DNA from 3 places in the Neobacillus sp. D3-1R genome. Region 3 is predicted to be linked to each of the others. Evidence: a T-box and tRNA genes for the amino acid it is inferred to sense, from the RefSeq annotation. Region 3 holds a T-box; the other regions hold tRNA genes.
The links. The T-box of region 3 lies ahead of thrS (threonine--tRNA ligase). A T-box ahead of a tRNA ligase gene usually reads a tRNA of that ligase, here a tRNA-Thr.

Region 1 (9,905 bases), 900 kb from region 3:
GCCACGGCTAACTACGTGCCAGCAGCCGCGGTAATACGTAGGTGGCAAGCGTTGTCCGGAATTATTGGGCGTAAAGCGCGCGCAGGCGGTCCTTTAAGTCTGATGTGAAAGCCCACGGCTCAACCGTGGAGGGTCATTGGAAACTGGGGGACTTGAGTACAGAAGAGGAAAGTGGAATTCCACGTGTAGCGGTGAAATGCGTAGAGATGTGGAGGAACACCAGTGGCGAAGGCGACTTTCTGGTCTGTAACTGACGCTGAGGCGCGAAAGCGTGGGGAGCAAACAGGATTAGATACCCTGGTAGTCCACGCCGTAAACGATGAGTGCTAAGTGTTAGAGGGTTTCCGCCCTTTAGTGCTGCAGCTAACGCATTAAGCACTCCGCCTGGGGAGTACGGTCGCAAGACTGAAACTCAAAGGAATTGACGGGGGCCCGCACAAGCGGTGGAGCATGTGGTTTAATTCGAAGCAACGCGAAGAACCTTACCAGGTCTTGACATCCTCTGACAACCCTAGAGATAGGGCTTTCCCCTTCGGGGGACAGAGTGACAGGTGGTGCATGGTTGTCGTCAGCTCGTGTCGTGAGATGTTGGGTTAAGTCCCGCAACGAGCGCAACCCTTGATCTTAGTTGCCAGCATTCAGTTGGGCACTCTAAGGTGACTGCCGGTGACAAACCGGAGGAAGGTGGGGATGACGTCAAATCATCATGCCCCTTATGACCTGGGCTACACACGTGCTACAATGGATGGTACAAAGGGCTGCAAGACCGCGAGGTTAAGCGAATCCCATAAAACCATTCTCAGTTCGGATTGCAGGCTGCAACTCGCCTGCATGAAGCTGGAATCGCTAGTAATCGCGGATCAGCATGCCGCGGTGAATACGTTCCCGGGCCTTGTACACACCGCCCGTCACACCACGAGAGTTTGTAACACCCGAAGTCGGTGGGGTAACCGTAAGGAGCCAGCCGCCTAAGGTGGGACAGATGATTGGGGTGAAGTCGTAACAAGGTAGCCGTATCGGAAGGTGCGGCTGGATCACCTCCTTTCTAAGGAATATAAGTGACCGAGTAAAAATGAATATTTTTATTATTGGTCACAAAAAAACATTTAAATCTTTGGTGTTAATCGTTTGGTGTTTAGTTTTGAGAGAGCAATCTCATTTAAATAGATTGTTATCTCCAATTTTTTTTGCTCCTTCGCTTCGCTATGTCGCAAGGCAGCATGAAGTTAAGCTAGGAAGATCATCACGATGTGATTGAAATTCGTAGTCTTGTTCCTTGAAAACTAGATAATCGTATAGAAGAAACCAAGTGAAAACCGAGTAATTGCCATTTTAGTTTCTCTCTTATTTTATAGTAAGAGAATTAACCTTTAGGTTAAGTTAATAAGGGCGCACGGTGGATGCCTTGGCACTAGGAGCCGATGAAGGACGGGACTAACGCCGATATGCTCCGGGGAGCTGTAAGTAAGCTTTGATCCGGAGATTTCCGAATGGGGAAACCCACTGCTCGTAATGGAGTAGTATCTTTATCTGAATACATAGGGTACTGATGGCATACCCGGGGAACTGAAACATCTAAGTACCCGGAGGAAGAGAAAGCAAACGCGATTCCCTGAGTAGCGGCGAGCGAAACGGGACATAGCCCAAACCAAGAGGCTTGCCTCTTGGGGTTGTAGGACACTCAACATGGAGTTACAAAGGAACGGGGTAGATGAACAGATCTGGAAAGATCGGTCAGAGAAGGTAAAAACCCTGTAGTCGAAACTTCGTTCCCTCCTGAGTGGATCCTGAGTACGGCCGGACACGAGAAATCCGGTCGGAAGCAGGGAGGACCATCTCCCAAGGCTAAATACTCCCTAGTGACCGATAGTGAACCAGTACCGTGAGGGAAAGGTGAAAAGCACCCCGGAAGGGGAGTGAAAAAGATCCTGAAACCGTGTGCCTACAAGTAGTTAGAGCCCGTTAATGGGTGATAGCGTGCCTTTTGTAGAATGAACCGGCGAGTTACGATTACATGCAAGGTTAAGTTGATAAGACGGAGCCGCAGCGAAAGCGAGTCTGAATAGGGCGAATGAGTATGTGGTCGTAGACCCGAAACCAGGTGATCTACCCATGTCCAGGGTGAAGTCCAGGTAACACTGGATGGAGGCCCGAACCCACGCACGTTGAAAAGTGCGGGGATGAGGTGTGGGTAGCGGAGAAATTCCAATCGAACTTGGAGATAGCTGGTTCTCTCCGAAATAGCTTTAGGGCTAGCCTCACGTAGTAAGAGTCTTGGAGGTAGAGCACTGTTTGGACTAGGGGCCCTCATCGGGTTACCGAATTCAGACAAACTCCGAATGCCAAAGACTTATCCGTGGGAGTCAGACTGCGAGTGATAAGATCCGTAGTCAAAAGGGAAACAGCCCAGACCACCAGCTAAGGTCCCAAAGTTTACGTTAAGTGGAAAAGGATGTGGAGTTGCTTAGACAACCAGGATGTTGGCTTAGAAGCAGCCACCATTTAAAGAGTGCGTAATAGCTCACTGGTCGAGTGACTCTGCGCCGAAAATGTACCGGGGCTAAACGTAACACCGAAGCTGTGGATTGACACCGTATGGTGTCAGTGGTAGGAGAGCGTTCTAAGGGCGTTGAAGCTAGACCGTAAGGACTGGTGGAGCGCTTAGAAGTGAGAATGCCGGTATGAGTAGCGAAAGATGGGTGAGAATCCCATCCACCGTATGCCTAAGGTTTCCTGAGGAAGGCTCGTCCGCTCAGGGTTAGTCGGGACCTAAGCCGAGGCCGAAAGGCGTAGGCGATGGATAACAGGTTGATATTCCTGTACCACCTCTTTATCGTTTGAGCAATGGGGGGACGCAGAAGGATAGGGTAAGCGCACTGTTGGATATGTGCGTCTAAGCAGTTAGGCTGGTAACGAGGCAAATCCCGTTACCGTGAAGGCTGAGCTGTGATAGCGAGGGAAATATAGTACCGAAGTTCCTGATTCCACGCTGCCAAGAAAAGCCTCTAGCGAGATAAAAGGTGCCCGTACCGCAAACCGACACAGGTAGGCGAGGAGAGAATCCTAAGGTGTGCGAGAGAACTCTCGTTAAGGAACTCGGCAAAATGACCCCGTAACTTCGGGAGAAGGGGTGCTTTTTGGGGTGAATAGCCTCGAAAAGCCGCAGTGAATAGGCCCAGGCGACTGTTTAGCAAAAACACAGGTCTCTGCGAAGCCGTAAGGCGAAGTATAGGGGCTGACGCCTGCCCGGTGCTGGAAGGTTAAGAGGAGGGGTTAGCGCAAGCGAAGCTCTGAATCGAAGCCCCAGTAAACGGCGGCCGTAACTATAACGGTCCTAAGGTAGCGAAATTCCTTGTCGGGTAAGTTCCGACCCGCACGAAAGGCGTAACGATCTGGGCACTGTCTCAACGAGAGACTCGGTGAAATTATAGTACCTGTGAAGATGCAGGTTACCCGCGACAGGACGGAAAGACCCCGTGGAGCTTTACTGTAGCCTGATATTGAATTTTGGTACAGCTTGTACAGGATAGGTAGGAGCCTGAGAAGCCGGAGCGCCAGCTTCGGTGGAGGCGTCGGTGGGATACTACCCTGGCTGTATTGAAATTCTAACCCGCACCCCTCTATCGGGGTGGGAGACAGTGTCAGGTGGGCAGTTTGACTGGGGCGGTCGCCTCCTAAAGAGTAACGGAGGCGCCCAAAGGTTCCCTCAGAATGGTTGGAAATCATTCGTAGAGTGTAAAGGCACAAGGGAGCTTGACTGCGAGACCTACAAGTCGAGCAGGGACGAAAGTCGGGCTTAGTGATCCGGTGGTTCCGCATGGAAGGGCCATCGCTCAACGGATAAAAGCTACCCCGGGGATAACAGGCTTATCTCCCCCAAGAGTCCACATCGACGGGGAGGTTTGGCACCTCGATGTCGGCTCATCGCATCCTGGGGCTGTAGTCGGTCCCAAGGGTTGGGCTGTTCGCCCATTAAAGCGGTACGCGAGCTGGGTTCAGAACGTCGTGAGACAGTTCGGTCCCTATCCGTCGTGGGCGTAGGAAATTTGAGAGGAGCTGTCCTTAGTACGAGAGGACCGGGATGGACGCACCGCTGGTGTACCAGTTGTCTTGCCAAAGGCATCGCTGGGTAGCTATGTGCGGACGGGATAAGTGCTGAAAGCATCTAAGCATGAAGCCCCCCTCAAGATGAGATTTCCCATAGCGTAAGCTAGTAAGAACCCTGAAAGATGATCAGGTTGATAGGTCAGAGGTGGAAGCGCGGTGACGTGTGGAGCTGACTGATACTAATCGTTCGAGGACTTAACCAAAATATTTGGATATCCAAATAAGGCAAACTCGTTTTTACTTCTTCTAATACATTATCTAGTTTTGAGGGAACAAAAAGTTTTAAATTTCCTCTTGAAATTTTTCAGGAAAACATTATAATAAAATAGTGTCACTGAAAAAAGTCTGGTGGCGATGGCGAGAAGGTCACACCCGTTCCCATACCGAACACGGAAGTTAAGCTTCTCAGCGCCGATGGTAGTTGGAGGATTCCTCCTGTGAGAGTAGGACGTCGCCAGGCATAACATTGTTCCGCAGTAGCTCAGTGGTAGAGCATTCGGCTGTTAACCGAACGGTCGTAGGTTCGAGTCCTACCTGCGGAGCCATATTTTTTGGAGAGCTGTCCGAGTGGCCGAAGGAGCACGATTGGAAATCGTGTAGGCGGGTAACCCTGTCTCAAGGGTTCAAATCCCTTGCTCTCCGCCATTATAATATTTAATATGGCCCATTGGTCAAGCGGTTAAGACACCGCCCTTTCACGGCGGTAACACGGGTTCGAATCCCGTATGGGTCACCAATAAATGGAGGATTAGCTCAGCTGGGAGAGCATCTGCCTTACAAGCAGAGGGTCGGCGGTTCGATCCCGTCATCCTCCACCATATTACTCTATGCTATATGAACATAGAAAAGTTAATAAGGTAGATTTAATATTGTCGCGGGGTGGAGCAGCCCGGTAGCTCGTCGGGCTCATAACCCGAAGGTCGCAGGTTCAAATCCTGCCCCCGCAATTAGTTATTTTCAAGCATAGCTTGAAAATAATTTTGGTCCGGTAGTTCAGTTGGTTAGAATGCCTGCCTGTCACGCAGGAGGTCGCGGGTTCGAGTCCCGTCCGGACCGCCATTTATATTTTAATAATTTAATAATAAAACAAATTATGGCTCAGTAGCTCAGTCGGTAGAGCAAAGGACTGAAAATCCTTGTGTCGGCGGTTCGATTCCGTCCTGAGCCACCTTGATTTTTTTCTAAGTGTAAAAGTCTCCTTACATGCCGGTGTAGCTCAATTGGTAGAGCAACTGACTTGTAATCAGTAGGTTGGGGGTTCAAGTCCTCTCGCCGGCACTGTTTAAAATTAAATGGAGGGGTAGCGAAGTGGCTAAACGCGGCGGACTGTAAATCCGCTCCCTTGGGTTCGGCGGTTCGAATCCGTCCCCCTCCACCAAATCTTTTTCGCGATAGCGAAAATAGATATCCTTAAATTGCACTATGGAAAATAAGTAATTTATAATAGGGGTATAGTTTAAAGGTAGAACGAAGGTCTCCAAAACCTTTGGTGTGGGTTCGATTCCTACTACCCCTGCCAAATAATATGGCGGTCGTGGCGAAGTGGTTAACGCACCAGATTGTGGCTCTGGCACTCGGGGGTTCGATTCCCCTCGATCGCCCCATATTTATTTAAAAATATAAAATAATTGGGCTATAGCCAAGCGGTAAGGCATCGCACTTTGACTGCGACATGCGTTGGTTCAAATCCAGCTAGCCCAGCCATTTGCGGAAGTAGTTCAGTGGTAGAACACCACCTTGCCAAGGTGGGGGTCGCGGGTTCGAATCCCGTCTTCCGCTCCAATTATTTTGGCGGCATAGCCAAGTGGTAAGGCAGAGGTCTGCAAAACCTTTACCACCGGTTCGAATCCGGTTGCCGCCTCCATTTCTTAAATGAGTTGGATTGGGGCACTTTTATATTTTGCCGGGGTGGCGGAACTGGCAGACGCACAGGACTTAAAATCCTGCGGTAGGTGACTACCGTACCGGTTCGATTCCGGTCCTCGGCATTACAAAACTATTATTTAACCGCGCCGGTGTGGCGGAATTGGCAGACGCGCACGACTCAAAATCGTGTTCCTCTGGAGTGTCGGTTCGACCCCGACCACCGGTATCATTACATTAGTTAAATAAACTTTTTGAACAACGTTTCTTACACTTTGTAAGAAGCGTTTTTTATTTATCTAAATTACGACTCTTACCTGGTAAACAAGCAAATATAATAGGGTTAGATCTCTGTCATACGTTTAGCCATATACAGTTGCATGGCTAAATGTAAAAAAAGGTGCAGTAAATGGTTGAATTACAAATATGAGTCTTTCTTTCACATGATAATAGAAAAATAAAACCAATACCCTGATTACCCAAGGTATTGACCATTATCACTGAATATTTTCATTATCTTTTAGTCTAAATGAAATACATCACAGCGTGCTTTTAATAGATTTGCTTGTTCTTCTAGGTGGATACTTAGAGCTGCCAAGTTTTGTACAGATGCAGTTTGTTCTTCTATTGAGGCAGCAACTTCTTCAGCACCACTGGCAGTTTCTTGAGAAATTGCACTTATGGATTCAAAAGTTTGTATAACTAAATCTTTATTAGAAATCATGACATCCATTTGATCATGGACATTCTTTATAATTTCATAATTATTCTTAATATCTTTTGTAATCTCATGAAAAACTGTTTCCGTATTATTTACACCTTCTTGTTGAAGTTCAGTAACAGTATGTGTTTCCTCAATTTGTTGAATGGTGACGCCCATTTCTTCTTGCATTTCAAAAATCAACTTTTCTATATCTTGTAAGGATATTCCTGTTTGTTCAGCTAAAGATCTTACTTCTCCTGCTACAACCGCAAATCCCTTACCTGCTTCCCCTGCACGAGCAGCCTCAATTGCCGCATTTAAAGCTAATAAATTGGTTTGATTAGAAATTTGCGAAATGGTATTTATAATTGTACTGATATTTTTAGAGCGATTATCAAGCATGTGAATAGCTTTAACCATCGTATTTATTTTTTCATTTGTTTGTGTAGAATTTGTTCTTAAATGATCAAGAACATGTAAACCTTTTTCCGAAGTATTAATCATTAATTCTGAGTTCTCCATCATATGTTTCATTTGTTGGTCTAAATAATCAAATTGATCGCCTAGATTTTGGATGGATATTAAACATTTTTCAATAAGCTCAGATTGGTTCATTGTTCCAACTGAAATTTCTTGCATGGCTTGAGAAACTTCATCTGAAGTAACAGCGCTTTCATCTGCACTTTGAGATAATATATTAGAGGCTGATTTGACCTGCTTCGAAATAGTTGCGACCTCGACTATAGTCGAATGCAGCTCAGATATCATATGATTAAAGCTGTTTGTAAGAGATCCAATTTCGTCCTTTCTTGTTATAGTTGAACGAATGGTTAAATTCCCATTCTCAATTTCTTTCGCAGTTTTGGAAAGGTCGTTTAATGGTCTCGAAATTTTTCTAGATAAGACGATACTAGCAAGGATACTTAAGATTAATAAAATAATACTAGTAACAGCTAATGGGAATACAATTTTAGATGATTTCTTATTTAAATCTGAAATGTTAATACTGCCAGTGATTGCCCAATGAGTAGTTGGATTTTTTACCACTATCATTGATTTTTCTTCACCTTCATATTTAAAGTTAAAGTTTCCAACAGTCTTTAAATTATGTATCTGTGAAAAGAAGCTTTCATCTTTAATATTAGATCCAATAAGTTTTTTATTGGTATGGTATAAGACTTGTCCGTTTTCATCAATTAAAGACATCTCAGTGGAGCTAGCATCTTCCATGGCTTTTAGGGAAGCTACTAATTGTGTAATGGATAAATCAATAGCGACAACTCTAATTACCTGATTATCTTTTTCCATTGTTTTAGCAACAGTTACGACAACATCTTTTGTTTCAGCATCAACATAGGGTTCTGTCCAAATAACTTTTCCTCTATTTTTTACCGCATCTCCATACCAAGTCCTTGTTCGTGGATCATAGTCAGAAGGTACCTCCCAATCTGCAATGATCATTTCACCCTTATCAGTACCCATATAAATATCTGTAAGTGAAGAGTTTGCTGATTTTAAGGTACGCATGTAATCAATTAAAGCAGGTCGATCACTTTCATAATTCTTTATTTCAGAAGAGTTTCTAACTACTTCCAAGGTTTGAGTTGCACTGTTAAAAAACTGTTCAAAAGAGGCATTCGTTTGCTGATTTTGGTTTTTAACACTGTTAATCAATTCTTTTGACATAATCGATACAGATAATCCGTAGCTTATGTAAGAAATAAGAATGATAGAAATAAGTATAATAGCTAAAAATGGTACAAGAATTTGATATTTTATCTTTTTCTTCACAATTAACCTCCCAATTTTATAGATGAGACAAAAAACGACATATTTTATTATAACTAGGTATTAAGACCTACACAATGATATTTTGTACAATTTTGTAAAAAATGTTATATTTTTATACTAATTACTGAATATGTAATGTATTTTCTTTAAAAATAGATTTTTAATCACTTCTACTTAGGTTGACATTGTCTAATAACTTATGTAAAATAATTATTGTTCATTCGACAAATTTTGACTGTATTTTTGCGGGTGTAGTTTAATGGTAAAACCTCAGCCTTCCAAGCTGATGTCGTGGGTTCGATTCCCATCACCCGCTCCATACATATGTTAACCAACGCAGTGTTTCATTTTTATAAAAATGAGGCATTGCGTTTTTTTATTTCATTTTAATTGATTAGAAAATGTTGTATAAATACGTTTAAAATTATTCAAAAATACTTCCATATGAAGGTTGAAACGCTATATACTAAAGAAAAGGAAGGAGGATAGATTTGGATTATCATCAGAATCTTTGAAGGTGATAATCATAGAATATGAATAAAACAATTATCTTTCTATAATATTTATTCGCTAAAATCTCTTTATGTGGGTTATCAAATCGAAATGTAGTTTTGTAAAGCACTTATTTGTATTGTCTTTAAGAATGATATTCTACATAGCTAAATAATAAATGGAGGTCTTTTTATGTTAAAAGTACTAGTTTGGAATGAAAATCGCCATGAACAGAAGAATCCACAAGTAAGAGAAGTTTATCCAGAAGGAATACATGGCACCATTGCTTCATTTCTTGGAGAAGAAAATATTGAAGTCCGTACAGCAACATTGGATGAACCAGAGCATGGGCTATCAGACGATGTACTTAACGAAACAGACGTTCTTATTTGGTGGGGACATATTGCCCACAATGAGGTAAAAGATGAAGTGGTAGAAAAGGTAAAGCAAAGAGTTCTAGATGGTATGGGTTTAATTGTTCTTCATTCAGGTCATTTTTCTAAGATATTTAAAACCTTAATGGGAACTTCATGCGATCTAAAATGGAGAGAAGCAAGTGAAAAGGAACGTATATGGATTATTGACCCAAGTCATCCGATTGTAGAGGGCTTAGGAGAATATATAGAAATTGAGAAAGAAGAAATGTATGGTGAGCATTTTGATATTCCTGCTCCAGACCAATTATTAATGGTTAGTTGGTTTGAAGGCGGAGAAGTATTTAGAAGTGGTTGTACTTATCAAAGAGGCAAAGGGAAGATTTTCTATTTCCGACCAGGTCATGAAACATATCCAACTTATTATAATAAAGAAGTTCAAAGAGTTATCATCAATGCAGTCAAGTGGGCTGAACCAACTAAGCTTCCAAAGCCTGTTTATGGAAATGCAAAGGCATTAGAGGAAATCAAGGCAAAAAATTAGAATGGAAAGGGAGAAGTATTTATTATGAGTA
Region 2 (9,905 bases), 2.2 Mb from region 3:
GTTAACCACTTCACCACAACCGCCATTATAAATAGTTTATTTTCATTAACGCAAAAAAAGCCATAATTATTTTGCTATCACAAAAATACATGGTGGAGGGGGACGGATTCGAACCGCCGAACCCAAAGGAGCGGATTTACAGTCCGCCGCGTTTAGCCACTTCGCTACCCCTCCATAAAATATGGAAAAATGGTGGCTCAGGACGGAATCGAACCGCCGACACAAGGATTTTCAGTCCTTTGCTCTACCGACTGAGCTACTGAGCCAATATATTAATTTCTATCAAAAATATAAATGGCGGTCCCGACGGGAATCGAACCCGCGATCTCCTGCGTGACAGGCAGGCATGTTAACCGCTACACCACGGGACCATAGATACATTTTACTTAAAAAAATGGATTATTGCGGGGGCAGGATTTGAACCTGCGACCTTCGGGTTATGAGCCCGACGAGCTACCGGGCTGCTCCACCCCGCGTCGATAATAATATATTTCGCTTTATACATGCACCATTTTAAAATAAATATGGCGGAGGAAGAGGGATTCGAACCCCCGCGCGGTTTAACCCGCCTGTCGGTTTTCAAGACCGATCCCTTCAGCCGGACTTGGGTATTCCTCCGTAATATTAAGGACAGTTATTTTTCTATCGAAAAATATTTGGTGGAGTCTAGGGGGATCGAACCCCTGACCTCCTGCGTGCAAGGCAGGCGCTCTCCCAGCTGAGCTAAGACCCCAGGATAGTTATAATTAAATTAGTGGTCGGGAAGACAGGATTCGAACCTGCGACCCCTTGGTCCCAAACCAAGTGCTCTACCAAGCTGAGCTACTTCCCGTAAATATGGCGCGCCCGAAAGGAGTCGAACCCATAACCTTCTGATCCGTAGTCAGACGCTCTATCCAATTGAGCTACGGGCGCATTTTATTCTCATCTTTTCTTATCTATTAAAAGATTTAAGGAAAGTTCTTTTCGCTATCGCGAAAAAACTTTGGTGCCGAGGACCGGAATCGAACCGGTACGGTAGTCACCTACCGCAGGATTTTAAGTCCTGTGCGTCTGCCAGTTCCGCCACCCCGGCATTTGTTGGAGCGGAAGACGGGATTCGAACCCGCGACCCCCACCTTGGCAAGGTGGTGTTCTACCACTGAACTACTTCCGCGCACATTTTTCGCTATGAAAAAAAACATGGTGCGGGTGAAGGGAGTCGAACCCCCACGCCTTGCGGCGCCAGATCCTAAGTCTGGTGCGTCTGCCAATTCCGCCACACCCGCATATGATAATTTCCTTTACTATCGTAAAAAATCTGGTGAGCCATGAAGGACTCGAACCTTCGACCCTCTGATTAAAAGTCAGATGCTCTACCGACTGAGCTAATGGCTCCAATAAAAAATGCCGGCGAGAGGACTTGAACCCCCAACCTACTGATTACAAGTCAGTTGCTCTACCAATTGAGCTACACCGGCATAATATAAGCTAATCTTCAATATCATAATTTTAAGGAAAGTTCTTTTCGCTCTCGCGAAATTAAGAATAGATCTTTTTACTATCGTAAAAAATCTATGGTGGAGGATGACGGGATCGAACCGCCGACCCTCTGCTTGTAAGGCAGATGCTCTCCCAGCTGAGCTAATCCTCCAAAATAATAAGGAACTTTCTTTTCGCTGTCGCGATTTAATGAAACTTCTTTTCACTATCGTGAAAAAAGATTGGTGACCCATACGGGATTCGAACCCGTGTTACCGCCGTGAAAGGGCGGTGTCTTAACCGCTTGACCAATGGGCCATATTAAACTGTTTATATGGCTCCGCAGGTAGGACTCGAACCTACGACCGTTCGGTTAACAGCCGAATGCTCTACCACTGAGCTACTGCGGAACAATATTATGCCTGGCGACGTCCTACTCTCACAGGAGGAATCCTCCAACTACCATCGGCGCTGAGAAGCTTAACTTCCGTGTTCGGTATGGGAACGGGTGTGACCTTCTCGCCATCGCCACCAGACTATATTTTGTTGAGGTTTTTGTTCCCTCAAAACTAGATAATGTATTAGAAGAAGTAAAAACGAGTTTGCCTAATTTGGATATCCAAATGTTTTGGTTAAGTCCTCGAACGATTAGTATCAGTCAGCTCCACACGTCACCGCGCTTCCACCTCTGACCTATCAACCTGATCATCTTTCAGGGTTCTTACTAGCTTGCGCTATGGGAAATCTCATCTTGAGGGGGGCTTCATGCTTAGATGCTTTCAGCACTTATCCCGTCCGCACATAGCTACCCAGCGATGCCTTTGGCAAGACAACTGGTACACCAGTGGTGCGTCCATCCCGGTCCTCTCGTACTAAGGACAGCTCCTCTCAAATTTCCTACGCCCACGACGGATAGGGACCGAACTGTCTCACGACGTTCTGAACCCAGCTCGCGTACCGCTTTAATGGGCGAACAGCCCAACCCTTGGGACCGACTACAGCCCCAGGATGCGATGAGCCGACATCGAGGTGCCAAACCTCCCCGTCGATGTGGACTCTTGGGGGAGATAAGCCTGTTATCCCCGGGGTAGCTTTTATCCGTTGAGCGATGGCCCTTCCATGCGGAACCACCGGATCACTAAGCCCGACTTTCGTCCCTGCTCGACTTGTAGGTCTCGCAGTCAAGCTCCCTTGTGCCTTTACACTCTACGAATGATTTCCAACCATTCTGAGGGAACCTTTGGGCGCCTCCGTTACTCTTTAGGAGGCGACCGCCCCAGTCAAACTGCCCACCTGACACTGTCTCCCACCCCGATAGAGGGGTGCGGGTTAGAATTTCAATACAGCCAGGGTAGTATCCCACCGACGCCTCCACCGAAGCTGGCGCTCCGGCTTCTCAGGCTCCTACCTATCCTGTACAAGCTGTACCAAAATTCAATATCAGGCTACAGTAAAGCTCCACGGGGTCTTTCCGTCCTGTCGCGGGTAACCTGCATCTTCACAGGTACTATAATTTCACCGAGTCTCTCGTTGAGACAGTGCCCAGATCGTTACGCCTTTCGTGCGGGTCGGAACTTACCCGACAAGGAATTTCGCTACCTTAGGACCGTTATAGTTACGGCCGCCGTTTACTGGGGCTTCGATTCAGAGCTTCGCTTGCGCTAACCCCTCCTCTTAACCTTCCAGCACCGGGCAGGCGTCAGCCCCTATACTTCGCCTTACGGCTTCGCAGAGACCTGTGTTTTTGCTAAACAGTCGCCTGGGCCTATTCACTGCGGCTTTTCGAGGCTATTCACCCCAAAAAGCACCCCTTCTCCCGAAGTTACGGGGTCATTTTGCCGAGTTCCTTAACGAGAGTTCTCTCGCACACCTTAGGATTCTCTCCTCGCCTACCTGTGTCGGTTTGCGGTACGGGCACCTTTTATCTCGCTAGAGGCTTTTCTTGGCAGCGTGGAATCAGGAACTTCGGTACTATATTTCCCTCGCTATCACAGCTCAGCCTTCACGGTAACGGGATTTGCCTCGTTACCAGCCTAACTGCTTAGACGCACATATCCAACAGTGCGCTTACCCTATCCTTCTGCGTCCCCCCATTGCTCAAACGATAAAGAGGTGGTACAGGAATATCAACCTGTTATCCATCGCCTACGCCTTTCGGCCTCGGCTTAGGTCCCGACTAACCCTGAGCGGACGAGCCTTCCTCAGGAAACCTTAGGCATACGGTGGATGGGATTCTCACCCATCTTTCGCTACTCATACCGGCATTCTCACTTCTAAGCGCTCCACCAGTCCTTACGGTCTAGCTTCAACGCCCTTAGAACGCTCTCCTACCACTGACACCATATGGTGTCAATCCACAGCTTCGGTGTTACGTTTAGCCCCGATACATTTTCGGCGCAGAGTCACTCGACCAGTGAGCTATTACGCACTCTTTAAATGGTGGCTGCTTCTAAGCCAACATCCTGGTTGTCTAAGCAACTCCACATCCTTTTCCACTTAACGTAAACTTTGGGACCTTAGCTGGTGGTCTGGGCTGTTTCCCTTTTGACTACGGATCTTATCACTCGCAGTCTGACTCCCACGGATAAGTCTTTGGCATTCGGAGTTTGTCTGAATTCGGTAACCCGATGAGGGCCCCTAGTCCAAACAGTGCTCTACCTCCAAGACTCTTACTACGTGAGGCTAGCCCTAAAGCTATTTCGGAGAGAACCAGCTATCTCCAAGTTCGATTGGAATTTCTCCGCTACCCACACCTCATCCCCGCACTTTTCAACGTGCGTGGGTTCGGGCCTCCATCCAGTGTTACCTGGACTTCACCCTGGACATGGGTAGATCACCTGGTTTCGGGTCTACGACCACATACTCATTCGCCCTATTCAGACTCGCTTTCGCTGCGGCTCCGTCTTATCAACTTAACCTTGCATGTAATCGTAACTCGCCGGTTCATTCTACAAAAGGCACGCTATCACCCATTAACGGGCTCTAACTACTTGTAGGCACACGGTTTCAGGATCTTTTTCACTCCCCTTCCGGGGTGCTTTTCACCTTTCCCTCACGGTACTGGTTCACTATCGGTCACTAGGGAGTATTTAGCCTTGGGAGATGGTCCTCCCTGCTTCCGACCGGATTTCTCGTGTCCGGCCGTACTCAGGATCCACTCAGGAGGGAACGAAGTTTCGACTACAGGGTTTTTACCTTCTCTGACCGATCTTTCCAGATCTGTTCATCTACCCCGTTCCTTTGTAACTCCATGTTGAGTGTCCTACAACCCCAAGAGGCAAGCCTCTTGGTTTGGGCTATGTCCCGTTTCGCTCGCCGCTACTCAGGGAATCGCGTTTGCTTTCTCTTCCTCCGGGTACTTAGATGTTTCAGTTCCCCGGGTATGCCATCAGTACCCTATGTATTCAGGTAAAGATACTACTCCATTACGAGCAGTGGGTTTCCCCATTCGGAAATCTCCGGATCAAAGCTTACTTACAGCTCCCCGGAGCATATCGGCGTTAGTCCCGTCCTTCATCGGCTCCTAGTGCCAAGGCATCCACCGTGCGCCCTTATTAACTTAACCTAAAGGTTAATTCTCTTACTATAAAATAAGAGAGAAACTAAAATGGCAATTACTCGGTTTTTACTTGGTTTCTTCTATACGATTATCTAGTTTTCAAGGAACAAGTAGTAGCTACATAAATAGCTACCGAGAGATTGCTCTCTCAAAACTAAACACCAAACAATTAACACCAAAGATTTAAATGTTTTTTTGTGACCAATAGTCACTTATATTCCTTAGAAAGGAGGTGATCCAGCCGCACCTTCCGATACGGCTACCTTGTTACGACTTCACCCCAATCATCTGTCCCACCTTAGGCGGCTGGCTCCTTACGGTTACCCCACCGACTTCGGGTGTTACAAACTCTCGTGGTGTGACGGGCGGTGTGTACAAGGCCCGGGAACGTATTCACCGCGGCATGCTGATCCGCGATTACTAGCGATTCCAGCTTCATGCAGGCGAGTTGCAGCCTGCAATCCGAACTGAGAATGGTTTTATGGGATTCGCTTAACCTCGCGGTCTTGCAGCCCTTTGTACCATCCATTGTAGCACGTGTGTAGCCCAGGTCATAAGGGGCATGATGATTTGACGTCATCCCCACCTTCCTCCGGTTTGTCACCGGCAGTCACCTTAGAGTGCCCAACTGAATGCTGGCAACTAAGATCAAGGGTTGCGCTCGTTGCGGGACTTAACCCAACATCTCACGACACGAGCTGACGACAACCATGCACCACCTGTCACTCTGTCCCCCGAAGGGGAAAGCCCTATCTCTAGGGTTGTCAGAGGATGTCAAGACCTGGTAAGGTTCTTCGCGTTGCTTCGAATTAAACCACATGCTCCACCGCTTGTGCGGGCCCCCGTCAATTCCTTTGAGTTTCAGTCTTGCGACCGTACTCCCCAGGCGGAGTGCTTAATGCGTTAGCTGCAGCACTAAAGGGCGGAAACCCTCTAACACTTAGCACTCATCGTTTACGGCGTGGACTACCAGGGTATCTAATCCTGTTTGCTCCCCACGCTTTCGCGCCTCAGCGTCAGTTACAGACCAGAAAGTCGCCTTCGCCACTGGTGTTCCTCCACATCTCTACGCATTTCACCGCTACACGTGGAATTCCACTTTCCTCTTCTGTACTCAAGTCCCCCAGTTTCCAATGACCCTCCACGGTTGAGCCGTGGGCTTTCACATCAGACTTAAAGGACCGCCTGCGCGCGCTTTACGCCCAATAATTCCGGACAACGCTTGCCACCTACGTATTACCGCGGCTGCTGGCACGTAGTTAGCCGTGGCTTTCTGGTTAGGTACCGTCAAGGTACCGGCAGTTACTCCGGTACTTGTTCTTCCCTAACAACAGAGCTTTACGACCCGAAGGCCTTCATCGCTCACGCGGCGTTGCTCCGTCAGACTTTCGTCCATTGCGGAAGATTCCCTACTGCTGCCTCCCGTAGGAGTCTGGGCCGTGTCTCAGTCCCAGTGTGGCCGATCACCCTCTCAGGTCGGCTACGCATCGTCGCCTTGGTGAGCCGTTACCTCACCAACTAGCTAATGCGCCGCGGGCCCATCTGTAAGTGACAGCCGAAACCGTCTTTCAGCTTTCCCTCATGTGAGGAAAAGGATTATCCGGTATTAGCTCCGGTTTCCCGAAGTTATCCCAGTCTTACAGGCAGGTTGCCCACGTGTTACTCACCCGTCCGCCGCTAACCTTCAGGAGCAAGCTCCTAAAGATTCGCTCGACTTGCATGTATTAGGCACGCCGCCAGCGTTCGTCCTGAGCCAGGATCAAACTCTCCAATAAAGTGTTTGATATAGCTCATAAAGTTTACTCTGGCTTTTTTAAAACTTCTATAATAGAAGCCTTACCTTTGTTAATGTTTGGTTGTTTAGTTTTCAAAGAGCAATTTTTCAAGACAGGATATTAATATAACATCTTGCCCTCGGTGTGTCAATCACTTTTCTAAAAAAGCGATATCGCTTTTTTGCGACGAGATTTAATATTACCAAATTCATTTAAAATTATCAAGAACTATTTAAAATGTTTTTGTTAATCACTCGCATCTCTTAGCGACGTTTATTATCATACAATCTTACCAACCATTCGTCAACACCTTTTCAATAAAAAATATTATTTCAATATAATACAAAAGCAAGCACTTTAAATAAGTGCTTGCCCTTAAATACTATTTTAAACGATACACTCTTGTTTCAAACGGTTTAAGATCCAGTATTTCCTCAACTACAGCATCAGTAACTGGATAGTTATTTAATAATAGTTGGTCAGAATCTAATCTGATTCCATTTGTAACAAATTTAGCTGCTTCGTCAGATAAGTTTGCAATGACGATCACTTGATCATCATCCTCACTTGTTCTTGTGTAAGCATATACTTGTGTATCTTCCTCTTGTAACAAATCATATATTCCATACGTAAAGACGTCGTTCTCTTTTTTTAGACGAATCATCTTCTTATAAAAATGAAGAATGGAATTTGGATCTTGTTCTTGTTTTTCAACATTAATTTCCTTGAAGTTCGGATTTACCTTCATCCATGGAGTTCCTGTTGTAAAACCAGCATTCACTTCATCAGACCATTGCATCGGTGTACGGCTGTTATCACGGGAAGAAGCCCAAATAACTTCCATAATGTTTTGATGTGATACACCAGCTTCTCTTCTTAAACGGTACATATTTTTCAAAGCTACATCATCATAATCATCAATAGAAGGGAATTGTACATTCGTCATCCCAATTTCTTGACCTTGATAAATAAACGGTGTGCCTTGCATTAAGAAATACATAGCTGCCATAGAGGTCGCACTTTGGTACCAGTACTCGTCGTCATTTCCCCAAGTAGATACGATACGTGGCTTGTCATGATTTTCAATAAAAAGAGCATTCCAACCGTTTCCTTCAAGGCCCTTTTGCCAGCGAGTAAGCGTCTTTTTCAAACCAGCCACATCAAGCTTCTTCTTTTTCTCAGCATCCCAAAGGTCTAAATGTTCAAATTGGAATACCATATTCATTTTTCCTTCTTCTTCGCCTACCCATAGATGAGCATCATGCGTTTTAACGCCGTTCGCTTCCCCAACGGTCATCACATCGTAGTTACCATACGTTTCTTCTTTAAATTCTTTTAAGAATTCATGAATACCTTCTTGATTCATGTGCATTTCGAAAGAAGGAACGTATTTAAGGTTTTTTGGATTTGGCATGTCCGGTAGACCTGGACGTTTTTTAATATGACTAATCGCATCAATGCGGAAGCCATCTATTCCTTTATCCAACCACCATCTCATCATGGCATAAATCGCATGACGTACATTTGGATTCTCCCAGTTTAAATCAGGCTGCTTGGTAGAGAAAATATGCATAAAATACTGATCCGTTACTTCATCATATTTCCAAGCTGAACCACCGAAGATACTTTCCCAGTTGTTTGGCTCAGCGTCGTTTTTCCCGTCACGCCAAATGTACCAATCACGCTTCGGATTGTCTTTTGAAGAGCGAGATTCTACAAACCAAGGGTGCTCATCACTTGAATGATTTGGAACAAGGTCGATGATTAACTTCATTTCGCGCGCATGTACTTCTGATAATAGCTGGTCAAAGTCTGCCATTGTTCCGAAATCTTCCATGATATCTTGATAATCAGAAATATCATACCCATTGTCGTCATTTGGTGATTTGTACATTGGACAAATCCAGATTACATCTATACCAAGGTCTTTTATATAATCCAAACGTGAGATGATTCCTTGTAAATCGCCAATTCCGTCTCCGTTGGAATCTTGAAAGCTGCGTGGATAAATTTGATATCCTACCGCTTCTTTCCACCATATCTTTTTCATAACCATTACCTCATTACTTGTATATTTTCAGTTATTATTCCAAGTGCAATCGATTGCACATTCAAACATATATAGTAGTGTAACGCTTACATTCCCTTTTTTCAATCTTTATCCATTGGAAAAATGAGGATTCAATCCTCAGTTAGTAAATTTTAACAAAAAAAAGAACGGTTAGCACCATTTTATTTCTATAGGAATTAAAAAAAGCTGACTCAAGATAATCCTTGAATCAGCTCATGTTTTGGTTATTGAAACCACGCTTGAAAATAGCGTGTTGCGGCCACTGCATAGTCTCCGCGTGTTACCTTTGCTTCTGGCTTAAAATAGGCTTCCACAGTAGGCTGTAGATCATATGGACCTTGCTTTACAGTAAATGTGGCATTTAAGATATTCAAATTTAATGCTAGTTGAACATAACCTCTTAAATTAGCAGGAATAGTAGCAGCATCCTTTATCGGAATACGACTGTCCTTATATTGTACGGTTAGGTCACCGGTAAAATCAGCAGCCTCTTCTTGAAGTCCTAATGCCTGAACAAGCGAATAAGCCAGTTCAGCCCGATTTACCTCACCATTTGCCCCAAATGTTCCATCCACTTTTAAAAGCATAACCCCGTTTTCTGTATACGAATGATCTCGAATAGAAGCACCTTTTGCTAAAACCGCTTGCACGAAGGGAGTATCAGCAGCAGAAACATCACTTAAATCCCCTGTTCCTTTAGCTTGACGAATTCCTGTGCCCATTACTAAATATTTTGCTAACTCATTGCGCAAAAGAAGTTGGTCAGGTTTAAAAGTACCATCACTATACCCGTCAAGCAGTCTTTCGTTAACTGCCATCTTAATCGCATCCGCTGCCGGGTGACCACTAATATCATTTAATCCAGAAAACCCGCTTACTTTTGAAAAAGCAAGGCTTCCTTGCACCGTTTCTGGAAGAGCTACTCCAACTGGATTTAGCTCATCGCCTCTTAACCCTCTTATTTCCGCCTTCCACTCTCCTGGCATTGGTGAATTTACGGAAACAGTCCGATCATAATAAAGGGTAAAAAGTAGACTTA
Region 3 (9,905 bases):
TTTTCTGAAACTTTGTTGCTTTTTGTAACTAATAAATAGGCATTTTACCATATTAGGGTGTTAAACTCATATGAAAATGAAGAAAAGAGCTGAGCACTTATTAAGAGAGCCTGTAGTAAAAATCCGGCTTTAGGGATTTTTACGAAAACCACAAACTATACGATAACAGCTTTTAAAAATGAATAGGTAATGCAATGAAAAGGACATGAATTATTTTTACGGTTTCCAGAGAGGGAAGGGTGCTGAGATCTTCCTAACTTAGGGAAATAATTTACCGCCTTTGAGCTATATTGGGGAACAAAAGTATCCAATATCGTCTATGCTACGTTACAGCACCAAAGCCAAAAGATTTTTTACTTTTGGGAAATTGGGTGGAACCACGGGTTATAACGCGCTCGTCCCTTATGTTAGGGACGGGTGTTTTTTTATTTTCTTTTTAAAATGAATAAGTAATGCAATGAAAAGGACATGAATTATTTTTACGGTTTCCAGAGAGGGAAGGGTGCTGAGAACTTCCTAACTTAGGAAAATAATTTACCACCTTAGAGCTATATTGGGGAACAGAAGTATCCAATATCGTCTATGCTACGTTACAGCACCAAAGCCAAAAGGTTTTTTAATCTTTTGGGAAGTTGGGTGGAACCACGGGTTAATACACACTCGTCCCTATGTCAGGGATGAGTGTGTTTTTTTATATATTCAATTAAAGGAGAGGTTAAAATGAGTGACAAGAAAATTAAAGTTCAATTTCCAGATGAAAGTATAAAAGAGTTTCCGAAGGGTATTACAGTTGAAGGTGTTGCACAATCGATTAGTTCCAGTTTGAGAAAAAATGCAGTCGTAGGGAAAGTAAATGAGCATTTAGTGGATTTAAGTTACAAGCTAGAAGAAGATGTAAAATTAGCTGTTTTAACTCTTGATTCAGAAGAAGGATTGCAGGTGTTAAGGCATTCCTCGGCACATGTATTGGCACAAGCAGTAAAACGACTTTACGGGAAAGTAAAGCTGGGGATTGGGCCAGTGATTGAAAATGGATTTTATTATGATATTAAACTAGAACACAGTTTAACTTCTGATGACTTGCTTGCTATTGAAAAAGAAATGGAGAAGATCGTAAATGAAAATTTAGGAATCAAACGGGTAGAGGGCTCTTACGAAGAAATAGAAAAGCTATGGAAGGAAAAAGATGAAAAATTTAAATTAGAGATTTTACAGGGCATTCCGAAGGATGAAAAAATAACTCTTTATCAACAAGGGGAGTTTATTGACCTTTGCCGTGGTCCGCATCTTCCATCGACTGGATTCATAAAAGCATTTAAATTAACTCGAGTCTCGGGTGCTTATTGGAAGGGAGATAGTCAAAACGAAGTACTGCAACGGTTATATGGGGTCGTATTTAAAAATAAAAAAGAGTTACAGGAGTACGAAAACTTCTTAGAGGAAGCAGCAAAAAGGGATCATCGTAAGTTAGGGAAACAATTAGAGTTATTTATGTTTTCTGAAGAAGCACCGGGAATGCCATTTTACTTACCAAATGGTCAAATTATTCGAAATGAATTAGAAAACTTTTCTCGGGAGCTTCAAAATCATGCTAGCTATGATGAGGTTCGCACACCGTTTATGATGAACCAAAGATTATGGGAGCAATCAGGACATTGGGATCATTATCATGAGAACATGTATTTTTCTGAGGTGGATCAAACACAGTTTGCGCTAAAGCCGATGAACTGCCCGGGACATATGTTGATTTTTAAAAATAATCTTTATTCGTATCGTGATTTGCCTATTCGTTTGTCGGAGTTCGGTCAAGTGCACCGCCACGAGTTTAGTGGTGCTTTAAATGGAATGCTTCGAGTTCGTACTTTCTGCCAGGACGATGCCCATATTTTTGTAAGGGAAGACCAAATTGAAAGTGAAATTAAACAGGTGTTCCAATTGGTTGACCAAGTTTATCGTACGTTTGGTTTTGAGTATTCCGTGGAACTTTCTACTCGCCCGGAGAATTCATTAGGGGATGATAGCCTTTGGGAGATTTCGGAAAGATCCTTAAAGAATGTGCTGGTTGAATTAAACATTCCATACCACCTAAACGAAGGAGACGGAGCATTTTATGGACCAAAAATTGATTTTCATATAAAAGATGCTTTAAAGCGAAGCCATCAATGCGCGACAATTCAGCTCGATTTTCAAATGCCTGAGAAGTTTGATTTAACTTATATCAATCAAAATAACGAAAAAGTTCGTCCTGTTGTGATTCATCGAGCGATTTTTGGATCGATTGATCGCTTTTTCGGAATCTTAATCGAACATTTTGCCGGTGCCTTCCCAGTGTGGTTAGCTCCAACACAAGTGCAAATTATTCCTGTTTCATCTGTTCATTTAGACTACTGTTTAAAGGTTCAATCTGAATTGAAAAATATAGGAGTAAGAGTGAAAATAGATAATAGTAATGAAAAGTTAGGATACAAAATAAGAGAAGCACAGATGAAGAAAATCCCTTATATGTTCGTCCTAGGTGATCAGGAAGTTATGGATGATAATGTTAAGGTTAGAAAATTTGGAAATCAAGAATCAGAAAGCGAATCCTTTGAAGATTTTAAAAAGAAAATAGTTCAGCAACTAAAAGAACGAAGCCTTTAATCTTGCCTTTGTATTAAAAATGATGCATTCCTAAAAGAATGCATCATTTTTTTACCCTTTAATATCAATCGATTGACCTAAATGAGGGTGGGGAGCTTCCATCATTTTTAGAAGCTGAACACTATTTTGTTCAGACGTTTCCATGACCTTTTTTGTTAAGGCAATGCCAACGCTTTGACTTAGAGAAGCTTGGTTCATACCAATAGATAGTGCGGCAATATCCAAATTATTCACCCCCTAGTTTTGTATCGGTCAGTAAATAGAAATATTTAGTAATTGTCATTTATAAATTTTTTCAAAAATATAGTCCTAAATTTATATCGAAACCATGTTTTGCTTATACTTTCATTTGGGTCATGACAGGCTACCTTATTCAAAAAATAAAAATCGCTAGGTGTTACTTCTATTTTGCATATTGCTGAAACAGGTTTTTTACTTACCCATTCATTAAATTGTATGAGACCTTTTGCTGGAGCCTCAAAGGTTTTGGTCGATAAAATATAAATGTATCCTTTTTCCCAAGGCTGATTAGAAAATGTAGCCTGAGTAAGAGAGTAAAAATGATACCATTGTTTTTGATTAGCCGAAATAGAGCCATTTCGAATATTATCTACTATGCTTTCTTTTCTTAAAGTAGCATAGAACATAGCCCATATGGGATCTTTGGTAGCAAAAACAGCTTTTGTCATTTCCCCATTAAATAGGGTTTGTTCCCGTGGTTCGAATACCTCTATTATCTTATTAGAGCCGTGAAAAACAATAGATTTAGTATCTGAAAGATATTGTAAAAACTGATATTTTGGTAACGAGAGAGTGTAAGGAATAAGCTTATCAGTGTTTTTACAGCCTTCTTCAAACATATCATTAAATAGCTTTTCTTCTTCCTTTGAATAACGAACCTTAGGACAAGGATAGAAAAAAAAACGAAGGAAAATATTGATAAAAAAAGACTTCAAGTAGGTCAATCCTTTCGGGTAATCTAAGATTTCCTTTTACGTAGGATATTTAAGGAAATGCCAATTGAAATGAAACATAATAAACCATTTACAATGACGTCCAATGTACTTCCGTTTAGGAAATTGGTGATTGTTCCACTTGCAAGTAATAGAGAAAGAATGAGCCAAAATGCTAATTTATATTGGTTATAAAAAATTTTAAACATATCCATCACCTTTAATAATAGTTAACTATTATTATGAACATTTCTGGAAAAAGATTCAAACCATTTTAATCAATAATATAGGTGTCTATTGAAATTTCTCTCCTAAAATAGCCTATTATGAAATGAGGCTTATCCCTAAGCGGAAATGGTGGAACATGCTAGGTTGTCTGATTATAAAATAACATTATGGACACCGCGAATTTCCTGGGATTTCTATATGAAAACGGAGTGGTAATATGGGCATTATTTATGGAAAGGACTTGATTGACCGGATCGACGAGCTTTGTACTGAAATTTGGTACGATGGTAAGAAAGTAGAAGGAAAAAAATCTGAGCATCCTGCATTTAAAGGTCTTCTTCAGACGAAATCTGCTCTATATGATTTACAACATGAGAAAGGTTTAAAAGAAGAGATGACATATATATCACAAGAAACAGGTGAAAGGATTGGTTTATCCTACCTAAAGCCTAAAACAAAGGATGATTTGAAAAAAAGAAGAAAGATGATGGAGCACTGGGCAAAATACACGGGAGGGATGATGGGGAGAAGTCCTGATTATTTGAATTCAGGGATTATGAGTTTTGCTTCTTCTGCCAATCTATTAATAGGGAAAGATAATTGTTTCCCAGAGAATGTTGTATCTCTATATGAAAGGGCAATTAAACATGACCTCTCCTTTACGCATACGCTCATTTCTCCACAGATAAATCGTTCACAGGCTTATTTTGAATTTTCTAAGGAGCCTATTTCCGCTAGAGTGATTGATAAAAATGAAAATGGTTTAATTGTTAAAGGTGCACGCATTTTAGCTACACAGGGTGGGTTAACCGATGAGGTACTCGTTTATTCAACACCTGGATTAATAGACTCAGATGAAGCATTTGCTTTTTCTATTCCTTCTGATACAAAAGGTTTAAAATTTCTTTGCAGAGAGTCATTTGTGGGTGGAGATTCCTTTTTTAATTACCCTTTAAGTTCAAAATACGAAGAAATGGATACCATTGTTGTATTTGACCATGTATTAGTTCCGTGGGATCGAGTTTTTTTCTATGATAATATCGAAGTAGCAAGAAACTTTATGCAGCAAAGTTCGTTTCATCCAAATGGTTTTCATCAAGTGATTACTAGACAAATAGTGAAAACAGAATTTATTCTTGGGCTGACGGAACTTCTTATCGAGACGATTAATGTGAGTGAGTATCAACATATTCATGAAAAAGTATCAGAAATCATTATTGGTCTTGAAACAATGAAGGCACTGCTAGAAAAGTCCGAGAATGATGCCCAGCTAGACGAATGGGGATATATACGACCGTGTTCGATACCTCTACAAGTGGCAAGTAATATTTTTCCAAGAATCTATCCGAGATTTACGGAAATCATCCAATTAATTGGGGCAAGTGGAATGGTAACACTGCCATCAGAAAATGATTTTTGTTCTGAAATAAGTAGTGATTTGGGAAAGTATTTACAAGGGGCAAATAGATCAGCAGAGGAAAGAGTAAAGATATTTCGTTTAGCCTGGGATTTAACCATGAGCTCATTTGGTACAAGGCAAACCCACTATGAGAGATATTTCTTTGGTGATCCTATAAGACTTTCCACTAGTTTATATAAAAACTATCCTAAAGAGAGATATGTTCAGGTCATTAAGGATTACTTGCATTTAACTTAACCGTTCTGAAAAGCAGGCTACTTTTTTATTACAAAGAGTCTAGTTTTTAAATGGAATATGGAGATGAAAGAGGACAATGTATACCCTGTTTGATATAATCAGAATTATTGAAAAATAGTTGGAGGTATTCATGTCTTACAAAGACCATTGTCCCTTTTGTTATCCCCACGAGGATAAGGACCAAAATATTATATTTGAAAATGAATCCTGTTATTTTTTACAGCACAACAAGCAACAAGATGTATTAGAAGGTTCTGGTGTTATTGTTCCAAAAAAACATCATCAAGATGCCTTTGAATTAACCAAAGAAGAGTGGAACGATACGTACGATCTTTTACAAAAGGCAAAAGAATATCTTGATGAAAAGTTTTCTCCAGATGGATATACACTCGGCTGGAATGTCGGGAAAGTTTCGAACCAGACCATTTTCCATAGTCATTTTCATGTTATTCCAAGGTATAATGATGAGCCTTTAGCGGGTAAAGGAATTCGTCATTGGTTCAAACAGCCTGAAAATAAAAGAGAGAAGCTTAAGAGAACATAAAAACTTTTAGTGGGGCAGTTCTGATACAAGGAACTGCTCCTTTTTCTTGGACATAAGTTTCTAAAAAAACATTTAATGCAGTTTAAACACAAATCAAACGTCTAATACTAACCATTATGTAGTCAAAAATTCCGCACTATTATAGAACACTTTAGGGGAGAGACAAATTTGGAGACATTTTACCATACACTCCTCATTTTTGTGATGGGGTATTTGTATTTAAGGATTACTGGAAAAAAGGCAGTAGCCCAAATGCATACATTTGATTTATTGTATATTCTCGTTCTTACTAATATTATTAGTACTCCATTAGAGGTGAAGGAAATTGGTAAAACCCTCATTTATTCCGGTCTCATCGTGATATTATATAAAGTTTTCGACCGTTTATCTCTAAATAATAAATTAAGATGGATTTTATACGAAACTCCGACTATTTTAATACGTAATGGAGATATAGATCGAAAAGGATTAAAAAAGATACATATGCCCATGAATGAATTATTGTCCCATCTAAGAGTATTGGGATACACCGATACTCAAAATATTGCACTTGCCATTATGGAAGGTACTGGAAGTATTAGTGTGATCCCAAAATCAGAATACCGTCCCGTTCAGCCAAGTGATATTCAGTTAAAGGTGAAAAAAGAATATATTCCCATACCACTGATAATGGACGGTCAAATTTTGGATCATAATTTAAAATATCTTCAGTTAGAGCGGGCATGGCTATTGAATGAGGTTAAGAAGATGGGAGAAAAAGTAGAGGGAATTATCTTAGCGACTTATTTAGAAAATGGGAATTTATTTATAGATAATAACGAAATAAAAGATCACACAAGTGACCCTTATTACTACAAACCAGGGAAAGATAATTAATATAATAGTAAAAAACTTCAATGACATGCCGAAGAAACAAGTTACCATTTTAACTTGGTTATTTTCGGCATTTTTTTATTTTTTTGATGAACGGATTTGTACAAGTTCCCTTTCGCCCAATTTCCCATATGATATTTATTAGGCCATTGGAGAAGGAGGGGTTTTATGATCGATTATTTAGCTAACCTTGATCCTATTTATCAAGCCTTATTGGCAACCATATTTACGTGGGGAATGACGGCTCTAGGAGCTGCTCTAGTTTTTACAACGAAAAAAGTGAATCAAAAGTTGTTGGATGGAATGTTAGGTTTCGCTGCTGGAGTCATGATTGCTGCGAGTTTTTGGTCGCTTTTATCTCCAGCTTTAGAAATGTCTGAAGGCGGTTCGATTCCAAAATGGATACCAGCCGCAGTTGGCTTCTTGTTAGGCGGAATATTTTTAATGGCCATTGATAAAATCCTTCCGCATCTACATCCGAATGCACCACAAAATAAAGCAGAAGGTTATCATCCTGCTAACAAACGGAGAAGTACATTATTAGTGCTTGCGATCACCCTGCATAATATCCCTGAAGGCCTTGCGATAGGAGTGGCATTTGGAGCAGTGGCAGCTGGATTTGAATCGGCATCCTTAGCGGCGGCGTTATCACTTGCCATTGGTATTGGAATTCAAAACTTCCCAGAAGGGGTAGCCGTTTCCATGCCTTTAAGACGGGACGGAATGTCGCGAAGAAAAAGCTTTGCCTATGGGCAGTTTTCCGCCATGGTGGAACCAATCGCAGCCGTCATTGGTGTTTTAGCGGTAACCTATATGCAAGCGATGTTACCTTATGCACTAAGCTTTGCAGCGGGAGCGATGATCTTTGTTGTAGCCGAAGAGGTAATTCCAGGTTCACAGGAAAATGGTAATAATGATTTAGCTTCGATTTCGTTAATGATAGGGTTTGTCGTGATGATGATCCTGGATGTGGCGTTGGGGTGAAAAAGGTTTCTACTGTCCTTGAAAAATTTTTAAAAACTGTCCCTTATCGAAATGTGGGAAAGATGTTATATTTTTCCTATTAATAGTAAGAGAGGGGCTTTTAGAAAATGGCATTAGAAATGAGAGAAAGTTGTGAGCGTTGTTTTTCTACTATTGATGATAACTCTATCGCGTATATTTGTATTTACGAATGTACATTTTGCACACCATGCACGGAGGAAATGCAGAATGTATGTCCAAATTGCGGTGGAGAATTAGTAAGACGACCAAGGAAACAACCGAAAGTTAGCATGCTCTAAAAACAGGGATGAACCCTGTTTTTTTATTGGTTTAAAAGCAAGTCTCTATTTGATTATCCATTACTAAATTTAGGAGGTGAATCATGTGGAACAATTGGTGAAACAAGATCATTCGGGCGGTGCCTGTCACCTATATCTAACATAATATCCAATAGCAATTCATATTTATAAGTAAAAGATATGGTTACCATACGGACTGCGGATAGGAATGATGACAGGATGAGAATGAGGTGTCGTATGGATGGCAAGTGTTAATAAAGGGGCAATTCGCTACATACCTGGGTTTGATGGGCTGAGAGCTTTGGCTGTTTTGGGCGTTATTTTTTACCACCTAAATATTCCTTACACATCAGGTGGATTTTTAGGTGTGACCGTATTTTTTGTTTTATCAGGGTTCCTTATAACCAGTCTGTTGAAATGGGAATGGGAGCAAACGGGTAGGGTAGACCTAAAACATTTTTGGATTCGTCGAGCGAAGAGGTTACTTCCTGCCATGTTTCTGTTGTTAATCGTACTAAACGTAGTTATCCCGTTTCTAAGACCGGAGTTACTATTAGGATTAAGGAAAGATACGATAGCAGCCCTATTTTATTACAGTAATTGGCATTATATTTATCAAAATCTATCCTACTTTGAGTTGTTTCAAACGCCTTCGTTGTTAACTCATTTTTGGTCTTTAGCCATTGAAGAACAATTTTATCTAGTCTGGGCTGTAGCCATTCTATTTCTATTTAAATCAATCAAACGGAAAAAAATCATATTTATTTTCATTCTATCAGGAAGTATAATTTCAGCTTTGCGGATGTATTTTATGTACGACCCAAATCTTGATCCCAGTCGGGTGTATTACGGGACAGATACAAGAATCTATTCGCTGCTAATTGGTGCCAGCTTTGCCTTACTTTCTCCTCGGAGAAAGCTATCGACTATAGCAGGATGGATACTCGAGATACTAGGTATTTTAGGTATCCTTGTCTTTTGGATGATGGTCGCTTTCACTAATCAATACGATAGCTTTGTCTACCAAGGCGGAATGTTGCTCCTTTCGATGACAACGGCTTTTTTATTGTTTTCCCTTGCATGGCGTTCGGCTGTAATTGCAACCTGGATTTTAGAATGGAAACCATTAAAATGGATAGGAATACGGTCTTACGGGATTTATTTATGGTATTATCCCATCATTTTACTAATGAACAACAACATTAATACAAATGGAATTAACATTGTAAAGATCATTCTCGAAATCACCCTAATCTTTGGCATAGCTTCGATTTCCTACACCTTTATCGAAAAACCAATCCGTCAAAACAAAATTCCCATTCATTTTAAAAATTCCATACTGCCAGCAATTGGTATAGTTCTTATTGTGTTTTTTCTTAATAAGGTAGCGGTGCCTTTAAAAAACATTGGTGCATCCACTATAGTGGAAAATTCTCCTATTAATAACAGTAACAATGACAAGGGGTATTCAATAGTGGGGAAGGGTGATCCAGATGATGTATTCCGACCTCCCATTCAGTATCAAAATAAAGTAACGAATGAGCTTCCAGTAAAAGATAACTCAGATAAAGGTAGTGAAAATTCTAATGGGGTTAGTGATGACCAGAAGGTAAACAGTCCAAATCCTGTTCAGAATAAGGATGAAAACACTGTTCCGATTAAAAACACCGATAAGCCATCACCTTCAAATATGGTAGAGGAGAAAATAACCGCCATAGGTGATTCTG

Region 1: it has a tRNA-Thr gene. The T-box ahead of thrS (threonine--tRNA ligase) is inferred to sense a tRNA for this amino acid. The anticodon was not compared.
Region 2: it has a tRNA-Thr gene. The T-box ahead of thrS (threonine--tRNA ligase) is inferred to sense a tRNA for this amino acid. The anticodon was not compared.

The regions. Positions count from the first base shown of each region.
Region 1 is NZ_CP197471.1:967,101-977,005, forward strand. It holds rRNA gene ACSBPO_RS04770 (16S ribosomal RNA) at 1-1,045, shown strand, start outside; rRNA gene ACSBPO_RS04775 (23S ribosomal RNA) at 1,374-4,310, shown strand; rRNA gene rrf (5S ribosomal RNA) at 4,452-4,567, shown strand; tRNA gene ACSBPO_RS04785 (tRNA-Asn) at 4,578-4,652, shown strand; tRNA gene ACSBPO_RS04790 (tRNA-Ser) at 4,661-4,752, shown strand; tRNA gene ACSBPO_RS04795 (tRNA-Glu) at 4,769-4,843, shown strand; tRNA gene ACSBPO_RS04800 (tRNA-Val) at 4,850-4,925, shown strand; tRNA gene ACSBPO_RS04805 (tRNA-Met) at 4,981-5,054, shown strand; tRNA gene ACSBPO_RS04810 (tRNA-Asp) at 5,090-5,166, shown strand; tRNA gene ACSBPO_RS04815 (tRNA-Phe) at 5,203-5,275, shown strand; tRNA gene ACSBPO_RS04820 (tRNA-Thr) at 5,313-5,385, shown strand; tRNA gene ACSBPO_RS04825 (tRNA-Tyr) at 5,402-5,485, shown strand; tRNA gene ACSBPO_RS04830 (tRNA-Trp) at 5,553-5,626, shown strand; tRNA gene ACSBPO_RS04835 (tRNA-His) at 5,636-5,711, shown strand; tRNA gene ACSBPO_RS04840 (tRNA-Gln) at 5,737-5,811, shown strand; tRNA gene ACSBPO_RS04845 (tRNA-Gly) at 5,815-5,889, shown strand; tRNA gene ACSBPO_RS04850 (tRNA-Cys) at 5,898-5,971, shown strand; tRNA gene ACSBPO_RS04855 (tRNA-Leu) at 6,010-6,095, shown strand; tRNA gene ACSBPO_RS04860 (tRNA-Leu) at 6,119-6,199, shown strand; gene ACSBPO_RS04865 (methyl-accepting chemotaxis protein) at 6,491-8,464, opposite strand; tRNA gene ACSBPO_RS04870 (tRNA-Gly) at 8,710-8,783, shown strand; gene ACSBPO_RS04875 (ThuA domain-containing protein) at 9,149-9,874, shown strand; gene ACSBPO_RS04880 (Gfo/Idh/MocA family protein) at 9,899-9,905, shown strand, end outside.
Region 2 is NZ_CP197471.1:4,340,486-4,350,390, forward strand. It holds tRNA gene ACSBPO_RS21780 (tRNA-His) at 1-23, opposite strand, end outside; tRNA gene ACSBPO_RS21785 (tRNA-Tyr) at 91-174, opposite strand; tRNA gene ACSBPO_RS21790 (tRNA-Phe) at 191-266, opposite strand; tRNA gene ACSBPO_RS21795 (tRNA-Asp) at 296-371, opposite strand; tRNA gene ACSBPO_RS21800 (tRNA-Met) at 403-476, opposite strand; tRNA gene ACSBPO_RS21805 (tRNA-Ser) at 526-618, opposite strand; tRNA gene ACSBPO_RS21810 (tRNA-Ala) at 658-733, opposite strand; tRNA gene ACSBPO_RS21815 (tRNA-Pro) at 756-832, opposite strand; tRNA gene ACSBPO_RS21820 (tRNA-Arg) at 839-915, opposite strand; tRNA gene ACSBPO_RS21825 (tRNA-Leu) at 987-1,075, opposite strand; tRNA gene ACSBPO_RS21830 (tRNA-Gly) at 1,082-1,156, opposite strand; tRNA gene ACSBPO_RS21835 (tRNA-Leu) at 1,184-1,268, opposite strand; tRNA gene ACSBPO_RS21840 (tRNA-Lys) at 1,302-1,377, opposite strand; tRNA gene ACSBPO_RS21845 (tRNA-Thr) at 1,388-1,460, opposite strand; tRNA gene ACSBPO_RS21850 (tRNA-Val) at 1,558-1,633, opposite strand; tRNA gene ACSBPO_RS21855 (tRNA-Glu) at 1,705-1,779, opposite strand; tRNA gene ACSBPO_RS21860 (tRNA-Asn) at 1,797-1,871, opposite strand; rRNA gene rrf (5S ribosomal RNA) at 1,882-1,997, opposite strand; rRNA gene ACSBPO_RS21870 (23S ribosomal RNA) at 2,090-5,026, opposite strand; rRNA gene ACSBPO_RS21875 (16S ribosomal RNA) at 5,246-6,795, opposite strand; gene ACSBPO_RS21880 (glycoside hydrolase family 13 protein) at 7,178-8,845, opposite strand; gene ACSBPO_RS21885 (S8 family serine peptidase) at 9,091-9,905, opposite strand, start outside.
Region 3 is NZ_CP197471.1:1,871,497-1,881,401, forward strand. It holds T-box leader at 186-406, shown strand; T-box leader at 449-671, shown strand; gene thrS (threonine--tRNA ligase) at 721-2,640, shown strand; gene ACSBPO_RS09495 (YjfB family protein) at 2,692-2,865, opposite strand; gene ACSBPO_RS09500 (hypothetical protein) at 2,910-3,596, opposite strand; gene ACSBPO_RS09505 (hypothetical protein) at 3,654-3,788, shown strand; gene hpaB (4-hydroxyphenylacetate 3-monooxygenase, oxygenase component) at 4,039-5,478, shown strand; gene ACSBPO_RS09515 (HIT family protein) at 5,609-6,022, shown strand; gene ACSBPO_RS09520 (DUF421 domain-containing protein) at 6,191-6,898, shown strand; gene ACSBPO_RS09525 (ZIP family metal transporter) at 7,064-7,879, shown strand; gene ACSBPO_RS09530 (DUF1272 domain-containing protein) at 7,987-8,178, shown strand; gene ACSBPO_RS09535 (acyltransferase family protein) at 8,420-9,905, shown strand, end outside.